One region of the Staphylococcus sp. 11262D007BW genome, then DNA from elsewhere that is predicted to be linked to it. Evidence: riboswitches for the same ligand, from Rfam matches in the RefSeq annotation. Region 1 holds a riboswitch; each other region holds the start of a gene.

Region 1 (8,130 bases):
GTTTACGTGCAACACGTAAATACGCAAAGCCGATAAACGCTGCGAAAATCACGACTGCGATTGTCGATGTAGCGCGTGCGCCTGTGAAATCTAAAAATGGGTTGGCTGGTAATAATTCAAGAATTTGCGCTGGTAATGTCGTGGCTGTCATTTCTTCTGCAGTGTTAGCAATCTCTGTACTACGCGCATTTTCTGCTTGGCCTAAATCAATACTTGATGCATCTAAACCAAAAATAAGGGCATACACAATACCCACTACAGCAGCAACTGCTACTGTGCCAATTAAAAACATAAAAATAAAGCTGCCTACTTTGGCAAACTTTTCACCAATTTCAATTTTAGTGAATGCAGCTACAATTGACACAAACACTAATGGAATAACGATCATTTGTAGTAATGAGATGTAACCATCGCCTACGATGCTAATCCATTCTGTTGTTTGGTTGGTAATTTCACTGTCTGCTCCATAAGCAAGATGTAAGATTAATCCTAAAACAATCCCAAGTCCTAGAGCGAGGAACACTCTTTTAGGGAACTTAACGTGTTTTTTAGCCATTATTGCAAGACCGATAATCGTTGCGATAAAAATGACCAAATTAATAATAATAAGTAGTATAGACATAGATACGCTTCCTTTAATTCCGATTTATATTATAAGAATAATAGGAAGCGTATACAAAATCAAGACTATTTTTTAAATACTCAATGGATTGGGTGTAAAAGGAGCAAGTATGTGACGTGCATTTTGCTCATTATTGATTAATTGTGCCATTAATATACCGACGATAGGGGAGAGAAGAATGCCATTGCGATAATGGCCTGTCGATACATACAAGTTAGGTCCCACTTCGCCCATAATAGGCGTTTCATCTAGCGTAATTGGTCGAATACCGGTCCATGATTTGAGCAAGCGACTTTGTTTTAAAAATGGCAACATGTGATGACTTTCACGATCAAGCCAAGCTAAGTTATCATCATTTGAGTGCGTACTCCAATTGTCTATTTCTGAAGTTGCACCAATAAGAAAACGATTAGGTTTTTTAGGTACGATATAGCAACCATTCACGTTAAAGACCGTTTCTTTTAAGCGTGTGTCGTCAGATTCTACTAACTTGACGTCACCTTTAACCGGATGTGTGGGTAGTTGGATATGAAGTTGTTTGAGGAGCTCGCCACTCCATGCCCCTGCAGCAATAATTAATTCGTCAGCTTCAAACGTACCCTGAGTGGTTTCAATACGATAAGACGCCTTATCTTTGTGGATGGCGTTCACTTCAGTATGTGTGTGTAACGTTGTATTTATTTGGTTCACTACAGACTGAATTAAAGCTTGTGTATAGAGGTTGGCATTGATTTGACCGTCATCTTGTATCTTAAATGCTGCGCTTTGTGATACATCTAGTTCTGGGAAGCGTCGTACCATTTCAGACGATGATAAAGCCTTAATCGTGTGATCTTGGGATTCTAAAAAGGTTAGTTGTTGATGTAAAGATGTTAAATGTTCTGCACATGACGCAACTTTGATGAGACCGTATTTTTGATACTCTATGTCAATGCCTGACTCGTGTTGTAATTGATGTGCCACTTCAGGCATCATTGCGCGACTTTTCATAGCAAGTCTATAAAGAGGGGTATCTTCGAAAAATTCATTTTGAGCACCTAACATACCCCCTGCAGCATAAGATGCGTTCATACGTGGGGTAGAGCGGTCGATAATGTGAATATGACGGTTTGTTGCTTTGAGGTTTCTGGCGATAGAAAGTCCCATGACACCTGCGCCGATAATAACTGTTTGTAACATAAAAAATCCTCCTGCCATGATTAGGGTGCAGGAGGTTAATGTATGATTGAAATTGAGTCGTTTATTGAATGATACTAAAAGTTCAGTTGCTTCCCTTCGTTGGTTCTAACCAATTCAGGTTCAAAGAGTTAAGATTGGACTTTCTCAGCTCACCTCGAGCACCCCTAGCATTATATTTAATTGAGATGAATGTACATAATTCCGTATTAGCCGCCGAATAAACGTTGTAAAAAGCCTTTTTTCTCGTTACGTTCAATCGTATGTGCTAATGCTTGATGTTGTTTAGATTGAGATTCAATGCTTTGTTGTGTTTGTTGCATTTGTTCTGTTTGTTGTTTTTGCGCTTCTGTTAATGTTGCTAAAGATTGATTGCTTGTTTCGAGTTGGTCATTAAGTTTGTTATGTAATGCCTTTAACTCTTCTTGTTGTTGATGAACTTGTGAGACCATTTGACCTAACATTTGACGTTCTTCACGCATTTGATTAATTTCATGACGTAATTCATTAACCAATTGAGGTACTTGTTGGTCACTCGGTAATTGTTGTTGGTCGTCTTTAACAATAACGTGTAAAAAGTCTTTTTCTTTTTCAAGCTCTTCAAAAGCTAATTCGTAGCTATTTGTACGTCCAACACGTTCAGCAATTTCTTGGAATAACTCGACATCTTCGTCTTGGAAATCAGTTGCTTCACGGCCACGATATTCCGTTTTTTGTAATTGATAACCTCTTTCTTCAAGATGCTGAACAATTTTGCGAACTTGTTTTTCGCTTAAGCCTGTTTTGACAGCAAACTCCTTTGTTAGCATAATTGTACGTTCCTTTCATGTGTTTTAGACTCACGGCAGAGTGAATTCAGAGTGCCGGAAGTCTGACCTTTACTTAATTGTAACGGCTTTATAGCTTGATTTCAAGAGGTTAGATCTTGATATCTTTGCTTAAGTCCATCTTCACAAGTAGTGGATAGATGATTTTACGCGGTAGACGATTAGCAAATACATATTTTAAGATATAGCATGATTTGATACTCGTAGCATAGATATCTTTAGTTAATGGAATGTTTGATTTGATGTATAAATCTAAAGGTACAGGTTTACCGTTGCGGTCGAGTGAAGGTTGAATATAATTGAGTTCTGTTTGTTTTTCAAACCCACGATGTGTTAAAAAACGACGTCTAAAAGCAATATCGCTTGCTGTATCATTGTCTACATTAGGCGATTCAAAAGTTGACTCGAACATGAAGAAATTGACTTCTCGACCGTGTAACTGGTTGGCTAAACGGTTAACCCCTTTTTTCACTTCTGAAAGTGTTTCTGCTAAGTAATGCTCACATTGATCCCCAGGTTGTGCGAGTAAATAAATGATAAACCCTGCATTTGTTGTGGCTTCATAGTGTGCTGTCGCAAAACTTACTACTTTGTCTTCTTCGATACCTACTAAAAACACATAGTCATGTTGTGTTTTTTCTGTTTTTAAAGATTGAACAAAAACCGATTCATCTTCCGTAACTAGTGGGTCTAACTTTCCTTGATAAAAGGCTAATGCAGGTTTGTACCAAGGATCTTGAGTTGATTTAATTTGAACAAACTCCATAACATCCCCTCCTTTAGTGGTTGGTTGTGCTTGTTGTTCAGTATAGCATATTCAATTTATATAGATATAGCACGGGGCTAGGACATAAAGCGCTTATGTTCTGGATAATCGATTGATGGTGTTCCAATCTACTAAAAAAGCGCACTGAAGTGTGATGTACTTCAGTGCGCATGATATTTGGTGAGATGATTACGTTATTCGATGTCACCTTTGTGTTCTGTTGGAGCGTGCTTATCTTTATTTTTAGAAGGTGTGTGATTAGAAAACTCTCCGTTTTGAACGTCGTATTTATCACCGATAACGATAATTTTTTTGTCACGAATGTCTTGTTTTAAATCTTCTTTTTCTTCTTCGCTAAAATCAAAACGTGTTAAGACAGCTTCTTCAGCATCTTCACCGATAAAAAAGCTCATAAATTTATCACTAAATGTTCCTTTAGTTGATGTATGTTGAATCTCTGAGTCTTTAAAATAATCAGTTTCTAATTTTTCTTTGCTAACGACTACGATTTCATTTTCATCATAGCCGCCATTTAAAAATGATTTTACAGTTTTGATTGCTTCATCTTCGCTACGAGTGACTTCATATTTAGTCATTGATAACGCCCCCTTGATTGCATATTCTTTTATTAAATACCCTTTTTCATTAATTTCAAACGATGAGTATATTAAATTAATGGAATGAAATCCGATGACAAGACTTAAATTTCTGAAAATAATCAATTTAACACGACGTATTGCGCTTTTCTGACAAATTTGCTATTATCGGTTAATAATTTAGACACTCATATAATCTGAAGAATATGGCTTTAGAAGTTTCTACCATGTCGCCCTAAACGATATGACTATGAGTAATGAATACATCTTGTATGACGCTAATATTAAATAACAACTATGCTGAAGTCATTGATCAATCTCAATAAGTGCTATATAGCATAGATTATGAAAAGAATAACTGCGATTCAACAATTGTATGATGATTGCTCAAAAGGGCTAGGACGAATGAGTTTGTACTGAGGTGGGGAACCACTGAAGTCGACATGTTAGGGAAAAGTGCGATGGTAACCTTATCAATGTTAATAAGGTTTTATGTGCTTTTGCTTAATATGGATCAATCGTCTAGCTCTTTTTTTATTTTTTAAGTTTAGTTCAGATTAAATCAAAATGAGTGATTAGAGATAGAGGAGGTACGCTTGTGCATCGCCTAAGAGAGAAAGTGTTAGAAGATGGCGTCGTAATCGATGAAACCATCTTAAAAGTAGATGGCTTTTTAAATCATCAAATTGATCCAATGTTAATGGATGATGTGAGCCAAACGTTTCATCATTATTTTGAATCAAAAGGTATTACTAAAATTTTAACTATAGAGGCTTCAGGTATTGCGCCTGCGATTATGGTCGCGCATCGTTTTAAAGTGCCATGTTTATTTGCGAAAAAAGCGAAACCGAGCACACTTACAAATGAAAGTTATCAAACGGATGTGCATTCATTTACTAAAAACGTCACGAGTTCGATTATGGTTTCGAAATCCTTTTTAAATGAAAACGATCGTGTGTTAATTATTGATGACTTTTTAGCAAATGGAGAAGCAGCGCTAGGGTTACACCGATTAGTAGAACAAGCAGGTGCTACAACAGTGGGTGTAGGTATTCTTGTTGAAAAGAGCTTTCAACCTGGACGTGAACGCATCGAAGAAGAGGGACTAGAGGTTCAATCACTTTGTCGTGTCGCTTCTCTTGCAAACAATGAGGTTACTCTAGTAGAGGAGCAATCATAATGAGGTCGTTTTTATTAAGTTTACAACATTTATTAGCGATGTACGCGGGGGCTATTTTAGTACCCATCATTGTTGGGACGAGTTTAAATTTTACGCCCTCTCAAATAGCTTACCTTGTCACTGCAGATATTTTTATGTGTGGTGTCGCGACATTTTTACAAGTATATAAAGGCATCGGGATAGGCTTACCGGTTGTCTTAGGATGTACCTTTACAGCTGTCGCGCCGATGATTTTAATCGGCCAGACAAAAGGCATCGATGTATTGTATGGATCACTTTTTGCATCAGGTATTTTAGTGGTCTTAATAGCGCCATTTTTTGCGGCATTAATTCGTTTCTTTCCACCTGTCGTAACAGGCAGTGTTGTGACTATTATTGGCATCACTTTAATGCCTGTCGCGATGAATTACATTGCTGGCGGAGAAGATGCTAAAAACTATGGTGATCCTAAGTTTATCGTGTTAGGGATTAGCACACTTGTTATTATTTTAATCTTACAGCGTTTTACAAAAGGATTTATTAAATCTATAGCGATTCTTATCGGCTTAGTAGCAGGGACAATTCTTGCGAGTGTCTTTGGGTTAGTCGATGTAGGCCAAGTTCAATCAGCAAATTGGTTTGAATTACCAAAACCGTTACGTTTTACAGGTTTTTCTTTTGATATTGGTGCCATTCTTGTCTTTTTCATTGTGGCTTTAGTGAGCTTGATTGAATCTACAGGGGTATATCAAGCATTAAGTGAGATCACTGGTAAACAGCTCAAACGAAAAGACTTCCGAAAAGGCTATATGGCTGAAGGGATTGCGATTATGTTGGGATCATTATTTAATGCTTTCCCATACACGGCGTATTCTCAAAATGTCGGATTGGTGTCGTTATCAGGTGTAAAGAAAAACAAAATCATTTACGGTATGGTCATTTTATTAATTATTTGTGGTTGTATACCTAAATTAGGCGCACTAGCAAATATGATTCCGCTACCTGTTCTAGGTGGCGCAATGTTAGCCATGTTTGGAATGGTCATGGCGTACGGCATGCGTATATTAAATAATATTGACTTTAAGAACCAAAATAATTTACTGATTATTGCAGTGTCAGTGGGCTTAGGTGCAGGCGTCACAGCAGTACCGGAAGCCTTTCAAGCATTAGGAGATCAATTTGCATAGTTTACTCAAAATGGGATTGTTTTAGGAACAATTTCTGCAATTGTCTTGAATTTATTTTTTAATGGTATAAACTATCAACAAAATGAAGAAAATGTGAAATAATAATATTATCACAATGAATGGAGGCTGTAACACATGTGGGAAAATAAATTTGTAAAAGAAGCATTAACATTTGATGATGTGCTATTAATTCCAGCAGAATCAAATGTATTACCGAAAGAAGTGGATTTAAGTGTGGCATTGTCTGATAAGATTAAGTTAAACATTCCAGTTGTATCAGCAGGAATGGACACAGTCACAGAATCAAAAATGGCGATTGCTATGGCAAGACAAGGTGGTTTAGGTGTTATTCATAAAAATATGAGCATCGAACACCAAGCAGACGAGGTACAAAAAGTAAAACGTTCAGAAAATGGTGTCATTACTGATCCGTTTTATTTAACGCCAGAAGAAAGTGTATACGAAGCAGAAGCATTAATGGGTAAATACCGTATTTCAGGTGTACCTATCGTGTCAGACAAAACATCACGTCGACTAGTCGGTATCTTAACAAATCGTGATTTACGTTTCATTGAAGATTTTTCAATTAAAATTTCAGATGTGATGACCAAAGAAAATCTCATTACAGCTCCAGTTGGTACGACATTAGCCGAAGCCGAAAAGATTTTACAAGATCATAAGATTGAAAAATTACCACTTGTAGAAGACGGTGTGCTTCAAGGATTAATCACTATTAAAGATATCGAAAAAGTACATGAATATCCGTATTCAGCGAAAGATAGTCATGGTCGTTTATTAGTGGCAGCAGCTATTGGTATTTCTACAGATACAGACATTCGTGCAGAAAAACTTGTTGAAGCGGGTGTTGATGCATTAGTTATCGATACAGCACACGGCCATTCGCAAGGCGTGCTTAAGCAAGTAAGCAACATTAAAAACAAATATCCTGAAATTACAGTTATTGCAGGTAACGTAGCGACGGCAACAGCAACAAAAGCATTATATGAAGCAGGTGCAGATGTTGTTAAAGTTGGTATTGGACCAGGTTCAATCTGTACAACACGCGTTGTAGCAGGTGTTGGTGTACCACAAATTACAGCCGTTTATGATTGTGCAACAGAAGCACGTAAACACGGTAAAACAATTATTGCAGATGGTGGTATTAAATTCTCAGGTGACATCGTTAAAGCGTTAGCAGCAGGCGGTCACGCTGTAATGTTAGGTAGTTTACTTGCAGGTACAGAAGAAAGTCCAGGACATGTCGAAATGTTCCAAGGTCGTCAATATAAAGTATACCGTGGTATGGGCTCATTAGGTGCAATGGAAAGTGGTTCAAACGACCGTTATTTCCAAGAAGACAAAGCGCCTAAAAAATACGTTCCAGAAGGTGTAGAAGGCCGTATTGACTACAAAGGACCATTACAAGATACCATTTATCAATTAATCGGTGGCGTTAAGAGTGGTATGGGCTACACTGGCTCAAAAGACTTACAAGCATTACGTGAAGAAGCACAATTCACAAAAATGAGTGCAGCTGGTTTAGCAGAAAGTCACCCACATGATGTACAAATTACGAAAGAATCACCAAACTACTCATTCTAATGAATAAAGGAGTTCTATAGTATGGAAATGGCAAAAGAACAAGAGCTGATTCTTGTCCTCGATTTTGGTAGTCAATATAACCAATTGATTACACGTCGTATTCGTGAAATGGGCGTATATAGCGAATTACATGATCACGAAATTTCTATTGACGAGATTAAAAAAATGAACCCAAAAGGTATTATCCTTTCAGGT
Region 2 (8,130 bases), 770 kb from region 1:
AATTTTATAGACAAGGAGTAAAAAGATGACACAAATCGATTATATTACACAATCGAGAGCATTTATGACCTCTCTTCATCAACGAGATCATAGCGGTCATGACCATACACACGTGGAACGCGTCTTACAATTGGCATTAACCATCGCCAAGGATTACCCAAATGCGAACTTACGTGTGATTCAATTGGCAGCCCTTTTACATGATACTGTAGATGAAAAATTACCTCATGCCATTTCTATTGAGGCACTGAGACAATTTCTAAATCGTATTCATGTTTCCAAAGAGGAGCAAGACGAGATTGTCTACGTTATAACGCATATGAGTTTCCGTCATCGTCATCAAGTAAACACCCTTCAAACGATTGAAGCTCAAATCGTACAAGATGCAGATCGTTTAGATGCGTTAGGTGCGATCGGATTAGCAAGGACCTTTCAATTTGCTGGCGTATTTGAAGAACCCCTGTGGACCGGTCATTACAATTATAATGAAATGCAACAAATGGAGGACGTGACTACTTTGCCTCCTTCAGCGGTGAAACATTGTTTTGAAAAATTATTAAAATTAAAAGACTTAATGAATACACCTAAAGGAAAAAAGATAGCCGATCAACGCCATCATGTTGTGGAGACATTTTTACAACAATTTTTTAATGAATGGCAATCCCATCATTTAGACTAAATTACACAAAAAGCGTGACGTAAGCTCCTAGTGCTTCGTCACGCTTTCATATTATTTCTTTTTATTCTTTTTAGAAACAACTTGTGTATTTTTACCGGTTTTAGGATTTTTCTCTTCTTCCAGTTTTGCAAGAAGTGGTGCCACTTCTTCTTTGGCTTTCTTACTATATACTTTATTCGCAATATACATTTGGACAGTAAGGAAAGCGGCAGATACAGACCAATATAAACCTAATGCTGCGGCAGAACTATATGACATCCAAATAATTACAATAGGTGAAATAATCATCATCATATAGCCCATTTGACGCTGTTCTTTAGGCATATTGCCCATACTAATATATGCTTGAAGGAAATATAAAGCACCGGCAATTAATGTAATCCAAATATCTGGTTTATCTAATTGGAACCATAAGAAATCCGAATACTTCGTAATACCGCCACCTGACGGATATTTTAAAACAGTATATAACGCCATGATAATTGGCAATTGTATAATCATTGGTAAACAACCGAGCATTGTTGCAGCTGGATTAAGGTTGTATTTTTTATAAACCTGCATCATTTCTTGGTTTGCTGCCATTTTATCTTCAGATGTACGTGCGCGCTTAACCTTTTCTTGTGCTTCTGTCATTTCAGGTTTAGCCACTTTCATTTTTTCGCGCATCATATGCATATTTTTATAGTTCGCTAACATAAATGGCAATAAGACAATACGAACAACTAATACAATAATAATGATGGCCCAACCATAATTATTATTTAAGTTTTCGCCTAGCCAATGAATTAAACTATCCATTGGAGAAACAAACGTATTATAAAAGAAACCCGTTCTATTTTCTGGTTGACTGTAATCACAACCGGCTAATAATAATGCAACACCAACGAGCGTCGCTAATAGCGCTTTGTTCTTCATTTTTCCACCTCAATAATTTATTCACATAAGGTGTATTTTATCATATATTATCTTAATGGGGAAACATTATTCGAGTAATTCTTTTATGATTTGAAGTTTTCAAGAAAACGTGACACAGATTTTTCAATATTTTGGCTAGCAGTTATAGAAGAAATTGTCGCAATCCCATCTGCCCCATTCTTAACTAATGGTGCTACATTTTCTTCAGTAATACCACCAATCGCAACAATTGGAATAGTATTATCATATTCTCTCATACGACGTATTAATTCAATACCGCCAGGTTGTTTAGCATCAGCCTTGGATTGTGTCGCATAAACTGGTCCAACTCCGATGTAATCGACATGTGTTAAATCAGATTGATCATATTCTTTAAAATCACGCACGCTTAATCCAATTATCTTATCACTTAATTGTTGATAAAAATTAGCGACCTTTTCATCATCTTGACCTACGTGAACACCATCAGCATCTATATCAATCGCAAGCATGACGTCATCATTCACAATAAAAGGAACATCATATTCATGACATAAAGCTTTTAATTCAATCGCTTTCTGCTTTTTAGCCTCTCCTGTTAACGCTGAAGGTCCTTTTTCACGAAATTGAAACATCGTAATACCAGCTTCTAATGCTTGTTTTAAAATATCAGTTAACTCACCTTTTTTAACATCTTGGGTACCTGCAATAAAATATACATTTAAATAAGATCTTTTAAATTGCATCTTGCTCACACTTCTCTCTTTTTAACCTCGAGTTGGTACGACTCAGGTGTAATTTGGTTTAATTCATTGATTAGTTGGATTAAAAACGTACCAGGTAAATCAGCACCTTCCATCATTTCTGCGCGTTCTGCAGCAATGTTGTAGAACGATACCGCTTCTTCTAATTGGTCACGTGATGGTTTTAACGCTCCTAATAAAAAGCTCGCGATAATTGCACCTAGTAAGCACCCAGCTCCTGTAATTTTAGTTAGTAATGGTGTACCATTAGATAACTCGACAACCGAACCATCTTGAGCAATAATATCCTTTTCACCTGATATCACAATGGCAGTATTCAATAATTCGTGTGCCTCTTTGGCAATATCTATTACATTTAAATCTGAAGCACTATCTGTGCCTTTCATCGTCGCTTCCTCATTAATTAACGCTAAAATTTCGGATGCATTACCTTTTATAACTGATACATCAACTTCTTTAAGGAATCGTTGACAGAATGACTTTCTAAATTGGGAAGCACCGACTGCCACAGGGTCAAAGACGACAGGTACATCGGCACGATTAGCTGCTTGGGCAATTTTAATCATATCTTCCCCACGATCAACCGTTAACGTACCGATATTAATGAGTAGTGCGCTTGTTACTTTGAAAAAGTCATCAGCCTCTTCTGGTGCTTCACTCATTGCAGGGCTTGCTCCCACACTTAACAATCCATTAGCTGTAAAATTTTTTACAACATCATTGGTATAACATACGACTAATGGTTGCTTTTCTCTTAATTGTGTTAAATAATTCATTCTAATCCCATCCATTCATATGTTGATATGCGAAATGATTAACTGGACCTCTACCTTGTCCTATTTCTGGGGTATGTTTAATCGCTAAAGAAATAAAAGACTTAGCTTTTGCAACGGCATCATAAATAGAGCGACCTTTGGCTAACTCAGCAGTAATAACAGCTGAAAACGTACAGCCTGTACCATGTGTATGTTTTGTATCAAAGCGCTCACTTTCAAACGTATAATGACCCTCTTTAGTAAAAAGGTAGTCGACGGCATCTCCTTCCATATGCCCTCCTTTAATCACAACGCCTTTTGAGCCTACTTCATCGATAAAAAATCGTCCTGCTTTGTGCACCTTATCAACGCTATCAATTTGAAATTGCACAATTTCTTCTGCTTCTGGAAGATTAGGCGTTGCAACATCAGCATACGGTAATAACGTCGTTTTGAGTTGATCTCTAACACCTTGATCCATTAATGAATCACCACTTTTAGCAATCATCACTGGATCGATGACATAAGGTAAATCATATTTCTTTAAATACGTTTCGATTAATGACATCATTTCCGTCGTTGGAATCATACCTGTTTTCATGGCATGAGGTAATTCATCATTAAATACACTATCAAGTTGTTCTTCCAACCAACCCACATCAAGGTTATGAATGTGTTGGACACCTTTAGTGTTTTGAGCGACAATGCTTGTGATCGCTGCCATACCATATACACCACAAGCATGGAATGATTTTAAATCAGCCATTGCACCAGCGCCACCACTAGGATCTGTACCTGCAATTGATAAAGCAATATTAGGCTTTTTCATTTTCTGCACCTCCAAAGTCCCATCTTTCTTGCGTATATGCCATATTAAAGAAATGACGTTCATGAACGGTACTTTGTAAGAAGTTACGTTTAAAATCTTCTCGTACTTTTTGATCACTTTGTTCAGCATACTGATTAAGCCAATCATCAATATGATTCATTAAGTCATCCATTTCTGTAGCATAAAATTCAAACCAAGCTCTTAAAGGATTGTCTTTCGCAATATCATCATTCTCTAACGCACGTTTACCAATTTGTTGATAGACGTATGGACATGGTGCCATAGCAGCGATAGTATACGCAACATTATCAAAGCCATACGCATTATAATACATATGTTTAATATAGTGGTCAGCTGTAGGAAACCATTCTCCTTCTTCAATAATCTCTTCATATGGTTTACCTACATAATCTGCTAAAATATGGTGTGCTTCTACTTCTCCTGAAGCAGCAAATTGAACTTGTTCACATAAAAATTGTATTTCTTTTTTTGTATCTACTTTTGGAATTAATAATGCATAAATTTTTGCAAATTCATCTAAATAACGTGAATCTGCTTGTAAATAATGACTTATTGCTTCTTTTGAAATATCTCCTTTTAATAAAGACTGAATAAAAGGATCATTATAAATTTTTGTAATTATTGGTTCCGCTTCTTTTTTAAGTTGATTAACAAAACACATATTCATTACTCCTTTGATATAAAAAAAGACTACTTGTTAGAACGTAGCCTTAATGACATATCTTTTCAGAATATGTATAACGCTACTTCCCTACGATGGCTTGTACCACATCAGGTTCAAAGGGTCTAACATTTAATGCATCTCAGCCATAATAATGGCTCCCCTAGTAGTCTTTATTGATTAATTTGATTTTAATGTATCAAATAGATTTCAAAATATCAAATATATCAATTTGTGCACTATTGAGTTTATGTATTGGCTACAGACCAGTCTCTTAAGCGCAAATTTAAGGGACTAGCCTATAACCTATGTGAGAATAATGAAAATATTGATTATATTAATGTAAAGCTCAAATTGTCATATGAGTACAATACACAAATGTCTTCATATAAAATGTCCATCACTTCATTTTATAAAAAAATATTAATTGCTGATTTCCTGAGATATATTCTATATACTTATATTTTCGTCAAAATTTGGGAGTAGTATAGACTGGTTATACTGTTTAAATAATATTGAGAGATAAAAGGAGTTAAATATGAAAAAAATTTTAATTGCCTAGTTATATCTTTTAATACTTATGCCTACTTTGCCTTGAGCAAGGGTAACTCGTCGTGCAAAGATAAATGCTGAATTGTTGTCACCAATAATTCAGTAGTATAACGGTTTTCACCATTATAATCGAACCTTCTAGTTTGAATATGCCCTGTGATACCTACAATATCACCTTCTGAAAGCGTTTGGTTAATTTCAATTGCGAGTGCTCCGAAAGCTTTACAATTTAGAAAATCGTATATTGGTTTATTAAGTTTACTGCGATAATCACGTTCCACTGAAATGGTAAAAGTAATAAAATCACGATTTTCTTTTGGGTAAAACCTTGGTGGTTTTGTTATTCTACCAATAGCTTGAAATTGGTTTATAGTGTTCACCTCCTTGGTAGCATTATCATATACTAGAGATAATTATTTTGGCAAAGTTCAAAAATGCATGTTTTACAATAAAAACTTTGCAAAAAATTAAGCATAACAAGAATTTTATTAAAAACTACGCTATAATAGTGTGAGAAGTTGAATTTTCGTAAACTTTTAAAAATTTGAGGTGATAATGTTATGAAGACTTTTAAGGCCGTACGTTTTCAAATTGTTTCTGATGATCGAAGTGTGACAGAATATGAACTATATGATGGTGTTATTATCAATAAAGAAAATAGTGGAACTGGATGGCTTTTAGAAATTGTCATCTCTGACATACATAAAGAACAGATGGAAATGTATTTAGATAATGAAACCATGCTTGACATACGTGTCGTCATTACACGACCTTCTAACGACCCTGCTTTATTTGATGCGACAATCAAACAAATTACGCAATTAAATACCACGATATCTGTAGTGTTTGAATGTCATATCTATACATTACGACAAGTTTATGCTGAAAGCTTACTTGAGCAATTAGTTAATGAGGGATTAGAAGGAGAAGCTTTAATTACAACGTTCAATCGAATGATGCAATCTAAACCTAGACTAAAAGATGAAAGAGATTAATGATTAACATAAATAAAAACAACACTAAATCAGACATGATGTATCTGAACTTAGTGTTGTTTTTTTATCATTTATGCGTTCGGATCTTGTAATGCAAATGTTAATTCGCACGTACAAGCAACTTGGCCGTCAACAGTCGCTTTAGCTGTGCCTTTGCCGATAGGCCCTTTAATTTTAGTGATTTCTACCTCTAATTGTAAAGTGTCTCCAGGAACGACTTGTCTTTTGAAACGACACTTATCAATACCTGCAAACAATGCTAATTTACCTTTATTTTCTTCGCTATTTAACATCGCTACTGCGCCTGTTTGAGCAAGTGCTTCAGTAATCAACACACCTGGCATTACCGCGTATTCTGGAAAATGACCTTGGAAAAATGGTTCATTACCCGATACTTGTTTAATACCTACACAACGTTGACCAGGTTCATATTCAACGACCTTATCAATTAATAAAAAAGGTTGACGATGCGGTATAATATTTTTTATTTCGTTATAATTAAAAACTGTTTCCATTATTTGCCTCCTATTGCTTTAACAATATGTTGCCAGAATGTATAACTAAATACATTCCATATATTATCATGATTTAATAATAAACCGAACATAACACCGATAAATAACATGATAAAGCAGATACCTAAAAATAAAATGACTCGAAAAGAAACCAACTCAAATAAACGTTGTAATCGTTTATTTTGATTAGTCATTAATTCTTTCAATATCAGCACCTAATGATTTTAATTTTTCATGGAAGTTCACATATCCACGATCTAAATGTTTAAGTTCAGTGACAATCGTTGTCCCTTCTGCAACAAGTCCTGCTAAAATAAGTGCCGCAGCAGCGCGTAAGTCTGTTGCTTTAACCTCTGCACCTTGAAGTTCACTTTTTCCTTTAATTTTAGCACTTCTACCTTCAACTGAAATATTAGCATTCATGCGTTTAAACTCTCCTACATGCATGAAGCGATTTTCAAAGACTGTTTCAGTAATCACTTTATGCCCTTCAGCTGTTAGTAATAACGCCATCATTTGAGATTGCATATCTGTAGGAAATCCTGGATGTGGTAACGTTTTGACATCCACTGGATTTAAAGTTTCCGGTGCTGTAACATGAACACCTTCTTCACTAAAGTCCAGTTGTACACCCATTTCTTCCAACTTATAAACAAGACTTGTCATATGTTCTTGAATTGCACCTTTAACAAATACATCTCCTCTTGTGATAGCTGCCGCAATGATGAGTGTTCCTGCTTCAATACGGTCTGGAATAATATTATGTTCCACACCATTTAACATTTCAACACCATTGATAATAATAGTATCTGTTCCGGCACCTTTTACATCGCCGCCCATTTCATTAATATAGTTGGCTAAATCCACAATTTCTGGTTCACGAGCGACATTTTCAATCACAGTGCGACCTTGTGCTAAAGATGCTGCCATAATAATATTTTGTGTAGCCCCTACACTTGGAAAATCTAGGTGAATCTCGTTCCCTACTAAACCTTGTGGTGCTTCTGCATAAATAAATCCTGCTTCTTGGTGAATTTCTGCACCTAACGCTTCAAATCCTTTTAAATGTTGCTCTATTGGTCGTGAACCTATTGCACACCCACCTGGTAATGCGACTTTTGCACGTCCTAATCGAGCTAATAAAGGACCCATTACTAAAATACTTGCTCTCATCTTACTAACATATTCATATGGAGCTTCTTCACTTAAATCTTTAGTTGCATCCACTATTACTGATTGATCTTTTTCCTTATAAGTTACTTTTGCATTTAAAACACGCAATACATTATTAATCGTTTCCACATCACTTAAGGCAGGTACATTACATAATGTACTTTTACCGTTACTTGCAAGTAGTGATGCTGTAATAATCGGTAATACTGCATTCTTTGCTCCTTCTACTTGCACATTCCCTTTTAATTGGTTTCCACCTTTTACTACAATTTTATCCATCTTTCATAATCCT
Region 3 (8,130 bases), 1.6 Mb from region 1:
CAAATAAAGAAGCGGCACAAATTGAAGGTTCTAAATCGTTTGCTAAACGTTTGATGGCTAAATATGATATTCCAACTGCAGAATATCAAGAAATCAATCAAAAAAGCGAAGCACTTGAGTATATTAAAACGTGCGAATTACCAATTGTACTAAAGAAAGATGGTCTTGCGGCAGGTAAAGGGGTCATTATTGCTGAAACACGTGAAGAGGCAGAAAAGGCCGTTAACACTTTATTTGAAAATGAAGACGATAAAGTTGTGTTTGAACAATTTCTTGAGGGTGAGGAATTCTCACTTATGACCTTTGTGAACGAAGATTACGCCGTGCCGTTTGATACGATCGCACAAGATCATAAACGTGCTTTTGATAACGATGAAGGGCCAAATACAGGAGGTATGGGCGCATATTGTCCAGTACCACATATTGGTGAAGATGTATTAGAAATGACTAATGCACGCATCGCTCAACCTATTGCTAAAGCAATGCATCAAGAAGGTTATGATTTTATGGGGCTTTTATATATTGGGGCTATCTTAACAAAAGAAGGTCCTAAAGTCATTGAATTTAATGCGAGATTCGGTGATCCGGAAGCACAAGTGTTATTAAAACGCATGGACAGCGATTTAATGGAACATCTCGTTCAATTAGATCAAAAAGCACCTATCGACATGAAGTGGAAAGATGAAGCTGTTGTTGGTGTGATGTTAGCTTCTAAAGGCTATCCTGGCTCATATGAAAAAGGTCATCCTGTGACTGGTTTTGAAAATGATGCAGATCATTATTTCGTGAGTGGATTGAAACATGATGGCAATCAGTATGTTAATTCAGGCGGACGCGTTATTTTAGCCCTAGGTCAAGGTAATGACATTGAAACAGCACAACAAGAAGCTTATAAACGAGTGGAAGCAATTGAAAGTAATAACTTGTTTTATCGACAAGACATTGCTGATAAAGCAATCAAAGCGAAAGACGAAAAATAACTGTTCATATTTAATGTTAAAAAAGGTGAGACCTCATATTTCGGGGTCTCACCTTTTTAAGTATTGATTTTTCGATACAGATGAAATAAACGGGAATAAGTAAGAAAAATCATCATGCCTTTTCACATCATCGAGATCATGAAAACGCATGTAGTTTATGATCTAACATCCATAATGTTCGTGATTGGAAGATAATTCGCTAATAAAAACGCACATACTACAAAAAGTACGACTAGTATAATTAAAATGATATCTTTAAAAGAGAAGGGCACATGATAGTAATAAGTTCTAGGCCCATCTTGAAATCCCTTTTTCTCCATTGCGACAGATAAGCGATGTGCTTTTCTAATATTTTGACTTAACAATGGAATAAGTAAGTGTTTTAAGCGTTTAAACCACGAATAATGTTGATGATCAATAATTTGATAACGCATTTTAAGTGCATTTCTTAGTTGGAAAACCGATTCAATCATTAACGGAATCATTCGAAAAGCAGCCATAAATGCATAAGCAATTTTGGGTTTAACTTTCAAATGCTGCATCAAACTGTAAAATATCATAATGACTTGAGAAGTGAATGCAATGGATAAACCAAAAAAGCTGATAATCATTGTTCTCAAGGATAAGTGCAATCCTCTTACTAAGCTTTCGCTACTTATTTTGATGAAACCAAATTCAAATAAAACGTGCGTGCCATCCCCATAAAATATCATAAATAAAGAAGAGGTTAAGGCGAAGAAGATTGCAAAGCTTAAAAATACAAGCAATACTTTCCATTTTGTACCACTTACAAGTAGTAAAAAAACGAGCATAATTGCAGCTAGATAAATCATAAAATCAAATTGATGAATCCATATAATAAAGAAGAATAGTCCAATACCAAGAAATAGCTTTGTAATGATATTAACGTCATCCATAAATGTATATTTCAGTTTCCATGCTTCAACCACGTTGCGTCACCTCACGTTCATACAATTGACCGTCAATAATTTCTAGGCGACGGGTCGGATACCGCTCAATTATATGAGGGTCATGTGAAATCATAAAAATGGTTTGCCCTTGTTGAACTCGTTCCTTAAAAAGTTCAATGAGTTTAAACGTATTATGACTATCTAAACCAAATGTAGGTTCATCAAGTAAAATAATGTCCGCATTAGTACTTAATGCAGTAGCTACACTTAAACGTCTTTTTTGGCCCATTGAGAGTTCGAAAGGGTGTTGCTGTTGGACATGTTCTAAATCAAGCCACTTTAGCATGTCATTTGTGCGTTCTTTTGCTATGGATTTATCAGTATTACTATAATTAATAAAGATCTCATCAAATACAGAGTTCTGAATGAACTGAAGTTCTGGATTTTGATATACCAAAAACATCCGTTGCGCTGCATCTTTGAGATGTTTTATTTTGTCATTGTTATAATACATGTTGCCTTTATATTTAATGAGTTGCATCATTGATTCAAATAAAGTTGTTTTACCAGAACCATTTTGACCTGTTAAAGTAATCCATTCTCCAGGTTCTATGACTAATTCTGGCACTTGATAAAGCTTATTTTTCCCCCGATGTATAACGCCATTCTGGAACTTAAAATGAAATGACTTTGAAGTAGTAGGCCGTTCGCTGAGTGCATGTGGTGCTTGATCCCAAGCATTTGGATGCCACACACCATATTCGCTCAATAACGCTTCAAAATGTTTTAAGATAAAATCAGGTTCACCTTGTTGAACAATTTCCCCTTTATGGTTCATTAAGATGACGCGATCAACAAACTGCCAAATATGTTCCACTTTATGCTCAACGATGAGCACGGTTTGATCTTTCCATAAATCTTTAAGCAATGCCCAAAGATTTTCAGTCGCTTCAACATCAAGCATCGCTGTAGGTTCATCTAAAAATAATGTATCTGTATTTTGTAATAGTGTACCAGCAATCGCTAACTTTTGTTTCATACCGCCACTGAGTTGATTAATATTTTGTTTTGGATTTACATTTAGTTGTACTGTATCAAGCGCTTTATGTATCATCGCATCCATATCACTTTGAGGGATTTGACGATTTTCAAGAATAAATGCTAACTCTTCATTCACTTGTGGCATACAAAACTGTGAGTCGGGATCCTGAAAAATGACACCAGCATTGTGAGCAATGTGCAGTTCGTCATATTTCATAGGTAAATCAATAAGATCAGGTACAATCCCGCTTAAAACATTGAGTAAAGTACTTTTACCCGAGCCAGAAGGTCCGAGTAAAAGCACTTTTTCTTTATCTTTAATTTCGATGTCGAGTCCATCGAAAATTTTGTAATCTGCACTTGGATATTTCAAGCGTAAATTTTTAACATTTAACACAGCAAATGCTCCTTATAAACTGTCATAATCATCTTTTGAAGCAGGTCGGAACAACTTCGTGACGCCGGTTTGATCCAATGCCTTAACAAGATAATATGGAAATATCCCTGCTAAAACAGCGCCACTAATAATACGGAACATAATGAGTAAAATTAAGTTCCAAGTCGCTACTTCGTTTAAATAACCATAATACCAATCAATTGGTAAACTAATGATTGCTGCAGCCATTCCTGCTAAGATCGCTACCATTAATGTACGAGATTTATAACGGAAAATCGCAAAGATGATTTCGCATGCTAAACCTTGTAATAAAGCATAAATAATTGTTGGAATATCAAAGCGGCCCATCATAATAGTTTCGCCCGCACCGGCAGCAAATTCAGCAATTAAAGCAATGCCCATTTTAGGAATGATTAAGTAAGCCACAACTGCGGCACTAAACCACATACCATACATCAATTGATCGATATGTAAACCAAGGGGTTGTACAGTATTATTTACAATCCACCATAAATTGTAAATGACTGCAAATATGACAGAAATCAGTACTGTCACTAATATATCGGATAATGTTAATCCTTTTTTCATTATAAAGCTCCTTTCACTTTAAGGTTAGGATACCGTTCCTCAATTTTCACCTTTGTCCTAGCCTTAAGGTAATAATAAAAAAACGCACATGTCTCAAACTAGAGATGTGCGTAGTGAAAGATAAAATGCACTCATTTAAAAAACGGTTACAAAAACGTAACCGTAGTGCATATGTTTATAGTCATAAACGATTACACTTTCCTACGCTAGTATCATCTAGATCAGGTTCGAAGGGTTTGAGGTATCATACCTCATCTCAGCTTTCACACCCCTAGTGCGAATTTAATTGTTATAGATAATGTACAACTTATCAGTATAAAAGTCAAGGTGAGGCGCCGAGCTTATAGGTAGGACATCACTTTCGTAAATGTGTCTCAAACGACCATATCATTAAAAATGAACATATAAAAACATCACTTTTAACCTTCGTTTTAAAAAGGCAAAAGTGATGTTGAAATTAAAATACATATCATTTAATAATGAACGTTAATTAACTTTAAATGAGTTGATTAATCAAGCGTATCTTGAACGTTATCTTTAGTTTCGTTGATACCGTCTTTAACATCTTCTTTTTTATCTTTTAATTCTTGTTCTTTTTCTTTAGCTGATTCAGCAGCTTGTTTTAAATCTTTTTCAGCCATTGTGCGTCACTCCTTTATGGTTATTGTACTTTAAGTATGCCCGAAAGATTTAAAGACTAAACATGTACCACTTTTATTCTAAATAACTAAGTTGTGTCACAAAAGGTTCAAAATAGACGTTTAAAGATTTAATAAAAGGATAAATGAGAAATCTAAACATTTATATTGAGTACGTCGAGTAACTTAATCGTACTCTAGACCGATATTAAAAAAAGGTACAGACATATTTGTTAGGATTGTTTATAATAGTTGTGAGGTGAGTGCATGTCATTTTTCAATAAATACACCGAAGTGATATATAGTTATATTATAGGTGCACTATCAATATTATTGAGTATTATCATTTTTATTAATATACCACTCATTAACCAGCTTAACGATGGCAAACGAAGTATTCCTGATATTGATAATGCCTGGGATTTTACCATGGCATTTTTTCACGAAATTATTAGAGTGATGAGCCAATATATTGGTGACATTCCATTAGTGAGTGGCATCATTATTTTGTTATTTGGGATTCTTATGATTGTCATTGGCCGAACATTAACGAATACAACACGTTTTGATTACGACATTTCAATCTTATTTCTTTTAGTTGGTATTATTTATTTTGTGTTAACATTAATTTTTATGTCTCAAGTGTATAGTTGGGTTGCATTTATCTTTATTATTCCATTCCTTATACATATTGAATACATTGCTTATAAAGATGAATTAAATCCAAATCACAGAAAGCAACATTATTTATGGATCATCATGAGTTATGGCATAAGTTATATTTTAACGCAATTATCTTTATATGGACGTATTGAAGCTAAAGAAATCGCAGCGATTGATGTGTTAAGTATTAACACGTTTTTCATTATTTTATGGCTTTTAGGCCAAATGGCTATTTGGAATTTCTTATTTTTACGTCGTGCCTTGCCGATGACTCAAGAAGAGATGACAGGGGAAGCAAACGAATATTCAAGAAGTAAAAAATATCAATTCTCTGACCATAAAAAATATCACATCAAGGATTTACAAGAAAGAACTACGGAACTTACACAGGGCTTTACTAGAAAAACACGTAGAAGCGTAGATATTGAAAAATTAAGAAATAAAAAAGACCAAATTAAAGAAAAATGGTTCGGATGGGCTCACTTAGAAGAAGAAGATATTCCTTCGTTTTTACATCGACCTAAGTGGTTAAAGAAAAATTACGTTATACTTGCATGTGGTATTATTATTTTATTCTTCATTTTATTAGAATTTAATAATCGCAATAACTTATTTATGTCTGGTGATTGGCAACTGTCTCAAACACAATATGTATATGAATGGGTAAGTTTATTTTTATTACTTATCATAGCAATTCTGTATATTGTGACGTCAGTGGTGTATATGCTTAAAGGAAAATGGTATTATTTACAACTGTTTATGATTAGTATTCTCTTTTTCAAATTACTAACAGAATACATCGTGATTTTATTTAACGGATTACTATTATCTATTTTTATTACACCAATCCTTATTTTAATGTTAATACCAGCTATTATTGCGTTTATAATTCAACTCAAACAACCTGCACCAGAACAAAAAGAACAATAATTTCGGTATATTATATAAAACCTGAAGATTCATCCTATCTTCAGGTTTTTTACATGTTAAAATTAAAATCAAGAAGAGGATAAAAGATAGAAGAAAGGCTGATTCAAATGAAAACAGCAATATTAAATAAAGGCAAAGAAGACAAATATTTTAATCAATATCCTTTAGTAGAAGAAGAGGATTTATTTCAGTATGACACACTCAATGAAGGCGATGTATTTATTTTACAAACTGCGACAAACGTGAATATTGCGAAGTGTTATGTTGGTCAACAACATAAAGGGCTCGGATGGGTGTTAACGTATGATACAAATGAAGATATTGATACGATGTTTTTTGAACGTTTATTTGAGAGTGCACTTGAAGAACGCCAATATTACTACCAAGTCGAAGGGACTAATGCGTTCCGTTTATTTAATGGTGAAGGCGATGGTATTGGTGGCTTAACGATTGATAACTATAATGAACATTTACTTATTCAGTGGTATTCTGAAGGGATTTATCAGTTTAGAAACGATATTTTAGAAGCGGTTCAAAGTGTATTTCCTTATCAATCTATTTATGAAAAAACGCGATTTAAACACGAGCGTATTAAAGGAGGTTATGTATTAGGAGAAGCACCTGAGTTTCCTATTGTGATTGAAGAAAATCATACTTTTTATAACGTGCATTTAGACGATGGACCGATGACTGGTATTTTCCTTGATCAAAAGGAAGTACGTAAAAAATTAAGAGATTATTATGCAGAAGGACGCCGTGTTTTAAACTTATTTAGTTATACTGGTGCTTTTTCGGTTATTGCTGCTAAAGAAGCGGTGGAGACCACAAGTGTTGATTTAGCGAATCGTTCTAGACCGTTGACTGAGGAAAACTTCGGTATTAATGCCATTGATCCAAGCACACAATCCATTTTTGTAATGGATACATTTTCCTTTTTCAAGTATGCATATCGACACCAGTTACAATATGACACGATTGTTATTGATCCACCTAGTTTTGCACGTAATAAGAAGAAAACATTCTCTGTTATGAAAGATTATGATCAATTAATTGAAGGCGCATTGCAAATTCTTGCCTCTGAAGGTAGTTTGATTTTAAGTACTAATCACAGTATGTACAGTTCTAAAGCGTTTAAAAATATGGTGAAAAAAACGTTGGAACAGCAAGAGGTAACGTACACCATTGATGAAGTGATGGGGTTACCGAAAGACTTTAAAACACACCCGCACTTTAAACCTTCAAAATACTTAAAAGTAATTTTTATTTCAGTGAAACATTAAAAAGTCATAATCGGGTATATGTGTTAAAAGTTTTAAAAAGGTGGTTTAATAAATGAAAATTTCAAATAAAATTGCTGAATCAGTAGGTAATAAAGTATTGAATATTGATAAAATCACTAAGAAAGATGCATTACCTACTAATACTGCTGAAATTCAAAAAAGAAGACAATATGCTGAAACGTTAATTAAAAAGAAGGCACTATTATCTTCTGGCGCCACACTCGTACCAATTCCTGGTTTTGATTTTGGTGTGGATGTTAAATTAATGAGAGATATCATTGATGATATTAATAAAATATATGGATTGAACCATAAACAAGTGAATAAATTGACAGACGATGTGAAAAATAGAGTCCTTACTGCAGCGGGCATCCAAGGAAGTCAATTTATTGGACGCAAAGTAACGAATGGTATTGTCAAACTATTTATATGTGATTTAGCGAAACGTACAGCAGCTAAACAAACACGTTGGGTACCTATGATAGGTCAAGCTGTTTCTGCATCTATTAGTTATTATTTCATGATTAAACTTGGAAAAGATCACATTGAAAAATGTGAAAACGTTGTCAAATCATTGATTTAAAATGTTCAATAAATTGTCCTAAAATGGCTGAAACCTTATCATGGAGACTGTTCGCAATTGAATTTGAGGGTGGATTTTGGTAAGGTTAACCTATGTAGCAGGATTAGGAATAATTTTTA
Region 4 (8,130 bases), 1.9 Mb from region 1:
AAAGAACTGCTGCAGCTCGTGCGATTATTTCAAATCCTTCAATTATTTTTGCAGATGAACCAACTGGCGCATTAGATTCTAAAAGTGCAAGAGACTTATTAATCCGTTTAGAAGAAATTAATGAAACAATGGGGACAACGATTGTGATGGTGACGCATGATCCTGTAGCTGCAAGTTACTCGAATCGCGTGATTATGCTGAAAGATGGACGAATCCATACCGAATTATACAAAGGAGAAAAAGAAACGACGGATTACTATCAAGAAATCATTCAAAATCAAAGTGTGCTTGGTGGTGTACAACATGAAATTTAGTCAGATTGTCATTAAAAACCTAAAAAACAGCTTGAAAAATTATTTTATCTATTTACTTTCTTTAACGATTAGTATCATTATGTTTTTTAGTTTTGATACTTTGAAGTATACCAATAGCAGTAGTGGTGAAGCAACAACAAAATTGATTACCACCGCCGCCGATATTGGTGAAAAGTTTTTATTTATCATTATCATCGTCTTTTTGTTATATGCGAATAGTCTTTTTCTGAAACGTCGAATGAAAAGTTTTGGATTATTTCAATTAGTAGGTTTAACACGTAAAGACTTAATGAAGATGTTGTTAATTGAACAATTGTGCATTTTTGTAAGTACACTTGTAGTCGGTAGTGCAATTGGTGTGGTAGTTTCGCGATTACTTTTATTAATTTTACGAAATGTATTACACATTACGATCGATGTGAGCCTGACCTTCCAACCTGGCGCATTTGGTATGACAGTGATCTTACTTTTCATCTCACTATTACTCATCATGTTGCAAAGTTATATTTTTATGCGTAAACACTCGATTACGCAAATGATGAATATTAAAGAGAAGTCAGAAGTTAAACACACGAAATTAACTGTTTTTGAAGTCGTGTTAGGTATTGCAGGAATGATCATGATTGCGGCAGGTTACTACTTATCTTTTATTATGTTTCGTCAACAAGCGTTACTTAGTTTGTTAATGCTTATACCGTTTGTCATTTTATTTTTAACGGTCGTGGGTGCTTATTTATTTTTTAGAAGTACGGTATCTATCACATTTAAAACGATTAAGCATTTCAAAAAAGGTCATGTGAGTATTACAGATGTGGTGTTTACATCTCCAATCATGTATCGAATGAAGAAAAATGCATTTGCATTAACAACGATTGCGATTATTTCAGCGATTACTGTGTCGATTTTATCATTTGCAGTATTGACCCGTGCCGGCGTAGAAAACAATGTTAAATCAATCTCACCCTATGAATTTACGTATAATAATAAAGAAGAAGCGGAACAATTTGAAAAAAGATTGCAAAGTGAAGGAATTTTATATGATAAGTATGAACAAGAATTACTTGAAGTAGAAGACATTAAAGTCAATGGTGTGGCAAACGAACAAACAGGAATTAATATCGCGAGTGAGAAAGATTTCCCTAACAAACAGGTTGAACCATCGGATGCTCAAATCATCAATCCGCATATGATGGCACAACAACTTAATCCACTTGAAAAAGGGGATACGATCGAACTGATGAATCAAGGTCATAAAGTAAAAGTGAAGGTAGCAGACATCTCAAAAGAAATCGAATTCGGGTCAAGTGTTGCGCCCCTTGATCAAGGTGTAGGGATAGTAGATGACAGTGTTTATCAACAGTTTAAGGATACGATTGCAAAGGATAATCACTATACACAGATTGGTTTTGAAATCAGAAGTAAAGAGGGGTTAAAAGAAGCAGAAACGTTGAATGCATCCATTAACTCTGTGAACACTTCTTCAAAATCACAACTTATGAGTGTCCAAGAAGAAAGTTCAGGTATGTTTTTATTCGTCACAAGCTTTTTAGGGATTGTATTCTTAGTCGCTGCAGGATGTATTATTTACATTAAACAAATGGATGAAATTGAAGACGAAATGGATAACTATTCTATTTTAAGAAAATTAGGATATACTGACCAAGATATGACAAAAGGATTACTGCTTAAAACGATTTTTAACTTTGGTGTGCCATTATTAATCGGTTTGGCCCATGCTTTCTTTGCGGCCCGTGCCTTCAATGATTTAATAGGTAATCCTACATTAGTACCAGTCTATATGGCAATGGGTATTTATTCATTCATTTACCTTATCTTTGCGATGATTACATTTAGCCATACGAAACGTACTATTAAATTTAAATCTTAAATAACAACAGGACAGATACAATTCAGCGGTGACACGTTGGATTGTATCTTTTGTTATACAGAAATCATTTCAATGGGTCTATTTTTCTAGCATATAAATGTCTCGGCAAAATGATTAAAAAACCAAATGTTAATTTTTTGTAAATATAATTGTAGGTTAAGTCAATTTATGCTATTTTCTAACAGTATCCCTAAAAAGTGATGTAAAGACTGTTTTAAGTGCATTTGTGACATATTGATACAATATTTTTAGGAAATAAGTTAACAACGAATTAATGTTGGATTATAATAGAATATACAAAGCATTTACAAAATAGGTATTTTACAGACAGTGATCGGAGGATTTTGTAATGATTAGAAAGAAGAAAGATAAGTTTATGGAACGCTTGGAAGACATGATCTTTAATTTAGATCGTGCTGCCATAGAGTTTGGGAAGATGGACTTTAAAACACATCTAGATTTAAGAACATACGCTGATAATATTAAAACTTATGAATCACATGGCGATGATTTAATGCATCAGGTAATTACAGATCTAAACCAAACATTTATTACCCCTATCGAAAGAGAAGACATTATGGCGTTATGTAATGCGATTGATGATGTCTTAGATTCTATGGAAGAAACATCAGCTATGTTTGAAATGTATTCTATCGAATATACAGATGAGTTTATGGCAGAATTTGCAGATAATATTCAAAAGGCCATTGGTGAAATGAAACTTGCAATTGGCTTATTAACTGAAAAGAAATTATCCCATATGCGTGTGCATTCGATTAACATTAAAGAATATGAAACGAATTGCGATGGTATTTTAAGACAATCTATCAAACATATCTTTAATAGTGAAACAGACCCTGTCACACTCATTAAAATTAAAGATATTTATGAAAGTTTGGAAAATATTGCAGATCGTTGCCAAGCGGTTGCAAATAACTTTGAAACAATCATTATGAAAAATAGTTAAGGAGTCCTCGTTCATGGAGTTTTTAATATCTTTAACAATAGCCATTGTTATTTTTTCGCTCATTTTTGATTTTATTAATGGATTTCATGATACAGCCAATGCGGTCGCTACAGCTGTTTCAACGCGTGCTTTAACCCCAAGGCAAGCGATATTTTTAGCGGCGATTATGAACTTTATCGGAGCATTAACTTTTACTGGGGTCGCTTCAACGATTACAAAGGAAATCGTTGACCCATTTACATTGAGTAATGGCATGGTTGTTGTATTGGCAGCGATATTAGTAGCCATAGTATGGAATTTAGTGACGTGGTATTATGGTATACCTAGTTCGTCATCTCACGCTTTAATTGGTGCGATTGCCGGTGCTGCGATTGCTTCAGCAGGATCATTTGGCGTACTACATTATCAAGGTTTTACTAAGATTATCCTTGTATTGTTACTTTCTCCTGTTATCGCATTTATTGTCGGTTTTATCATTTATTCAATTGTTAAAAGGATATTTAAAAATGCAAATTTAACACGTACGAATCGTAATTTCCGTATTTTTCAAATTTTCACTGCATCTCTACAATCATTTTCTCATGGTACAAATGATGCGCAAAAATCAATGGGGATTATTACGATGGCATTAATTGTAGCGAACCTACAATCAAGTGTTGAACCTGCGCTATGGGTTAAAGTAGCCTGTGCGTCAGCTATGGGATTAGGTACAGCGATTGGTGGATGGAAGATTATTAAAACAGTGGGCGGTAATATTATGAAGATTAGACCAGCGAATGGTGCTTCAGCAGACTTAGCTTCAGCGCTCACAATTTTCACAGCATCATGGTTACACTTTCCATTATCAACAACACACGTTGTATCCTCTTCAATTTTAGGTGTAGGCTCAGCAAATCGAATTAAAGGTGTACACTGGAATACAGCGAAACGTATGATCGTTACATGGGTCATTACTTTACCTATTACTGCTTTAATTGCAGCTATCTTTTATTTGATTTTAAATATCTTTTTATAATAGTACTCGAGCGGTTAGTGAACAATCACTGGCCGTTTTTTTTTATACAAAAAGAAGCAAGGTAACACTTCAAGTGAACCTTGCTTCTTTCGATGACTAAGGACGATTAATTTAATAATGTGTCATATTTCAAGAGGTTGGGACTCCTAATCGGTTCCCTAAAGCATTCATACTTTATATCATAGCCTCTTATATTAATGAATGTAGTTATATGATGAAGCAACTGATGCTGGAATTGTGCGATAGCCTACTTCACCTGGTGGTGTGCTATAGTTCATTTCTGATACTAAGATACTACCATCACTATTAACGCGTTCAACGTAAGCTACGTGACCTACTGGACCTTCGTAAGTTTGCATAATTGAACCTGCGCTAGGGTTATGGTCTACTGTGTAACCATCTCCTGCAGCATTGTCTGCCCAGTTTTCAGCATTGTACCAATAAGTGCTGATTGGTTGACCAGTTTCTGCACGACGATTAAATACGTGCCAAGTACATTGTCCCCAGTCGTACAAGTTTTGGTGATTAAATGTAGGTGAACCACTACCTGATGTAGATGGTGCGTTCTCTGCGCCATTTGGACCTGCATCAATTGAAGGTGCAGTTGTGTTATCTGAACCACTTGGTATTGTTAATGTTTGTGAAGGTGCCACTAAATAACCATTTAAGTTGTTAGCATTGATGATATCTTGTGGTGTAACACCGTAATTAGCAGCAATGATGTCCAATGTTTCACCAGTTTGAACAACATGCGTTTCTCCTAAGCTTGGCGCTGTTGCAGTAGCAGTCGTTGTTGTTGATTGCGTAGACTGGTCAGCTGCGCCACCGCCGCCACCAATTGTTAAAACTTGTCCTGGAAAGACCATATTTGATGTTAAATTGTTTGCCTGCTTAATTTCATCTACAGACATATTATACTGTTGCGAAATACTCCATAAAGATTCGCCTGATTGAACAGTATGTTGTGTTGAAGCATCAGCATCATGTTGAGTTAACAATGCTGCCGCTCCAGAAGTAACGGTTAATGCAAAAGTTAATTTTTTCAAAGTAATGCCTCCTTAGCCATTTGCTTGTCTTTTCTAAAATATTCAAATCAATTTTAACAAAAATAGAGTTATTTGTGGGGGTTGTTACGAACATGTAATATTGTGATAAATGATTTCAAAAATTGAAGATATGAACAGATGTGATAAAATAAGTACTTTTAGAGATTCGTCTAAATTTACTTTGTAAGAATGTTAAAATGTTTGTAATATTAATTTTGATATTTTATCCTAAAATCAGTATAAAGGGGTGAGCAATGAGTGGCGGATACAAAGCATTCACAACGTTTTGGACAAGTGTGGTTATTTTTTACTTATTATTGGATTATCTTTGGTATTGGTGTCTATTTAGGACAATTCTTAGCCGTGGAATGGCGAAAACCTTTATCCATTGGACTCCTTATTTTAATTTTAATCACAATGTTTGTGCAGCGCGCACGTTTTAGTGGCTTAATTATGTCACATATTTATACGATTATCTCCGGATTGTTATCTTTTGCTACTTTTACTTATGCGATTCAAGATCTTGGAACAGCTGATTTCATTAGAAATATTATCTTAGCAATCTCCGGATTTATTGCATTTGGTATTATAGGTTATTTTGTTATAAAAGATGCAGCAAGTATGGGAAAATACTTGTTTGTGACGTTAATTGCGTTAGTCATTGCGAGTTTAATAGGATGGTTTGTGCATAATCCAATTTATCACACAATTATCGTTGTGGTTGGTTTATTACTATTTTTATTATATACTTTATATGACTTTAATCGAATGAAGCATGGACGATTTTCCCCTAGAGAGATGGGTTTTAATTTATTCTTAAACCTATTTCGTATCATACGTTATGTGTTAAAATTAGCACGTATCGTTAAAAAATCACAGTAATAATTGAATAAGATTTACCACTGGAAGTGCCTTTTTTAAGGGCTGAGATTGAAATGTATTTCAAAATTCCCGAACCTGATCCAGTTCATACTGGCGTAGGAAAGTGGCGATGACTTAGAGTAGCTACTTTTCTTTAGTATGAGGAAAGTAGCTTTTATTTTTGTAAAAGGATGTTTGCCTATGCTGTTAGCAGTTACCCCTTATGAACCATTAAATCATACACATCAAGGTCATTTATGTGAGATTGAACCACTTATCGATGGCGTACTATTGAGGACGCCAATGACGCAACATGATATCAAGCGTTGGATTGAAGAAATCACTGCACGTGGCTTTCCTAAAGAGAAACTCATTATACATTCAGACATTGATCTGGCTTTAATGATGCATATTCATCGCATTCACTTCAGTCAATATGATGAAAAAGTGAAAAGTATTAAAACGACATACCCTCAGTTTGTGGTCAGTATGTCAGTTCATAATGTTGAGGCCATTCAATATGCACAACAGTATGAGGTTGATTTTGGATTATTTGGGCACTTATTTCCAACCCCATCAAAACCTAACCAATCCCCGAGAACGGCTGAAGAGATTGATCATGCGTTAGCCACAACATTACCGCTAGTCGCAATAGGTGGTATTAATGTAACGACAGTGTCGAATGTGCCTACTCACTTTTCAGGGATTGCATGTATTGGCGCTCTATTTAATCGCCCGTACAACGAAGTACAGCAATTATCGGAACAATGGAGAAAAAGGAGGTCATAATATGAAAGTTATTGTTAACGGAGAAGTAAATGAATTTCAAGAAGGGACAACGATTCAAGATGTCCTAACGCATTTTGATATTGATGCTAAACGTATGGCTGTAGAACAAAATGCAGCTGTCGTTAAGCGTGCGGATTGGGCGCATACACCCATCAGAGAAAATGATCGATTAGAACTATTAGAATTTGTAGGAGGCGGATAATATGTTTAAAATTGGAAATCTAACATTTAATTCAAGACTCTTTTTAGGAACAGGTAAGTTTGACAATGAATCAGTTCAGGAAGCAGCGATTAAAGCTTCAGAAACAGAAGTCCTTACTTTTGCGGTAAGACGCATGAGTTTATATGATAAAGATTTACCTAATCCATTAGCGAATGTGGATTTAGACCAATTTATCACTTTTCCAAATACAGCAGGTGCTAAATCTGCAGAAGAAGCCGTACGTATCGCTGAGTTAGCAAATGAAGCAGGCGTCTGCGATATGATTAAAGTAGAAGTAATCGGTGATGATGACACATTATTGCCTGATCCATTAGAAACATATAAAGCATGCGAAATTTTATTAGAAAAAGGCTACATTGTATGTCCTTATATTTCAGATGATGTCGTTTTAGCTAAACGTTTAGAAGCGTTAGGGGTTCATGCGATTATGCCACTTGCGTCACCAATCGGCACAGGCCGTGGTATCGTTAATCCATTAAACTTACGCTATATTGTCGAAAAAAGTAATGTCCCTGTCATTGTGGATGCAGGCATTGGCTCAGCAAAAGATTGTGCTAAAGCAATGGAATTAGGTGCAGATGCGATTTTACTTAATTCTGCAGTGTCACGTGCCAAAGATCCTGTAAAAATGGCAGAGGCGATGAAAAAAGGTATTGAAGCAGGTCGCTTAAGTTATGAAGCAGGACGTATTCCTATTAAATACAATGCGGTACAATCTAGTCCATCTGAGGGGTTAGGTTTTCTTTAATGAATCGTTATGATAGACAAATTAAATTCCCACATTTTGGCGAAGCGGGTCAACAACAATTAGGTCAGTTACACGTACTTGTTATGGGCGTGGGTGCACTAGGTAGTGGTATCGCTGAACAAATTGTTAGAAGCGGTGTTAAAAAAGTAACCATTATCGATAAAGACATTGTAAGTTTGACGAATTTGCATCGTCAAAGTGGTTATACAGAGGCAGATGCCGAAGCGATGATGCCTAAAGTGTTTGCATTGAAGCATCATTTACAACAAATGAATCGTG

Evidence for each region. A riboswitch is a leader RNA that binds a small molecule or an ion and turns the genes downstream of it on or off. The one in region 1 is predicted to bind thiamine pyrophosphate.
Region 2: another riboswitch for thiamine pyrophosphate. It lies ahead of tenA (thiaminase II); the one in region 1 lies ahead of thiO (glycine oxidase ThiO).
Region 3: another riboswitch for thiamine pyrophosphate. It lies ahead of ACEE93_RS02710 (ECF transporter S component); the one in region 1 lies ahead of thiO (glycine oxidase ThiO).
Region 4: another riboswitch for thiamine pyrophosphate. It lies ahead of ACEE93_RS01185 (thiamine phosphate synthase); the one in region 1 lies ahead of thiO (glycine oxidase ThiO).

What each region holds. Positions count from the first base shown of each region.
Region 1 covers NZ_JBPWPJ010000001.1:2,170,032-2,178,161, forward strand. Annotated here, with positions in the region: gene ACEE93_RS10550 (L-cystine transporter) at 1-622, opposite strand, end outside; gene thiO (glycine oxidase ThiO) at 695-1,801, opposite strand; TPP riboswitch at 1,876-1,977, opposite strand; gene ACEE93_RS10560 (DNA-binding protein) at 2,008-2,607, opposite strand; gene ACEE93_RS10565 (hypothetical protein) at 2,717-3,391, opposite strand; gene ACEE93_RS10570 (general stress protein) at 3,586-3,987, opposite strand; purine riboswitch at 4,156-4,258, shown strand; gene xpt (xanthine phosphoribosyltransferase) at 4,586-5,167, shown strand; partial or broken gene pbuX (xanthine permease PbuX) at 5,167-6,435, shown strand; gene guaB (IMP dehydrogenase) at 6,469-7,935, shown strand; gene guaA (glutamine-hydrolyzing GMP synthase) at 7,957-8,130, shown strand, end outside.
Region 2 covers NZ_JBPWPJ010000001.1:1,399,468-1,407,597, forward strand. Annotated here, with positions in the region: gene cls (cardiolipin synthase) at 1-10, shown strand, start outside; gene ACEE93_RS06950 (HD domain-containing protein) at 26-679, shown strand; gene yidC (membrane protein insertase YidC) at 731-1,594, opposite strand; gene thiE (thiamine phosphate synthase) at 1,678-2,319, opposite strand; gene thiM (hydroxyethylthiazole kinase) at 2,325-3,113, opposite strand; gene thiD (bifunctional hydroxymethylpyrimidine kinase/phosphomethylpyrimidine kinase) at 3,115-3,921, opposite strand; gene tenA (thiaminase II) at 3,908-4,603, opposite strand; TPP riboswitch at 4,674-4,778, opposite strand; gene ACEE93_RS06980 (single-stranded DNA-binding protein) at 5,188-5,535, opposite strand; gene ACEE93_RS06985 (YwpF-like family protein) at 5,716-6,150, shown strand; gene fabZ (3-hydroxyacyl-ACP dehydratase FabZ) at 6,222-6,665, opposite strand; gene ACEE93_RS06995 (hypothetical protein) at 6,665-6,859, opposite strand; gene murA (UDP-N-acetylglucosamine 1-carboxyvinyltransferase) at 6,852-8,117, opposite strand.
Region 3 covers NZ_JBPWPJ010000001.1:545,763-553,892, forward strand. Annotated here, with positions in the region: gene purD (phosphoribosylamine--glycine ligase) at 1-980, shown strand, start outside; gene ACEE93_RS02700 (energy-coupling factor transporter transmembrane component T family protein) at 1,136-1,930, opposite strand; gene ACEE93_RS02705 (ABC transporter ATP-binding protein) at 1,923-3,329, opposite strand; gene ACEE93_RS02710 (ECF transporter S component) at 3,342-3,917, opposite strand; TPP riboswitch at 4,099-4,200, opposite strand; gene graF (glycopeptide resistance-associated protein GraF) at 4,427-4,558, opposite strand; gene auxA (lipoteichoic acid stability factor AuxA) at 4,823-6,148, shown strand; gene ACEE93_RS02725 (class I SAM-dependent rRNA methyltransferase) at 6,256-7,428, shown strand; gene ACEE93_RS02730 (DUF697 domain-containing protein) at 7,481-8,011, shown strand.
Region 4 covers NZ_JBPWPJ010000001.1:225,225-233,354, forward strand. Annotated here, with positions in the region: gene ACEE93_RS01155 (ABC transporter ATP-binding protein) at 1-314, shown strand, start outside; gene ACEE93_RS01160 (FtsX-like permease family protein) at 304-2,202, shown strand; gene ACEE93_RS01165 (DUF47 domain-containing protein) at 2,552-3,169, shown strand; gene ACEE93_RS01170 (anion permease) at 3,183-4,184, shown strand; gene ACEE93_RS01175 (LysM peptidoglycan-binding domain-containing protein) at 4,379-5,230, opposite strand; gene ACEE93_RS01180 (Bax inhibitor-1 family protein) at 5,489-6,112, shown strand; TPP riboswitch at 6,125-6,231, shown strand; gene ACEE93_RS01185 (thiamine phosphate synthase) at 6,251-6,880, shown strand; gene thiS (sulfur carrier protein ThiS) at 6,882-7,082, shown strand; gene ACEE93_RS01195 (thiazole synthase) at 7,084-7,851, shown strand; gene ACEE93_RS01200 (ThiF family adenylyltransferase) at 7,851-8,130, shown strand, end outside.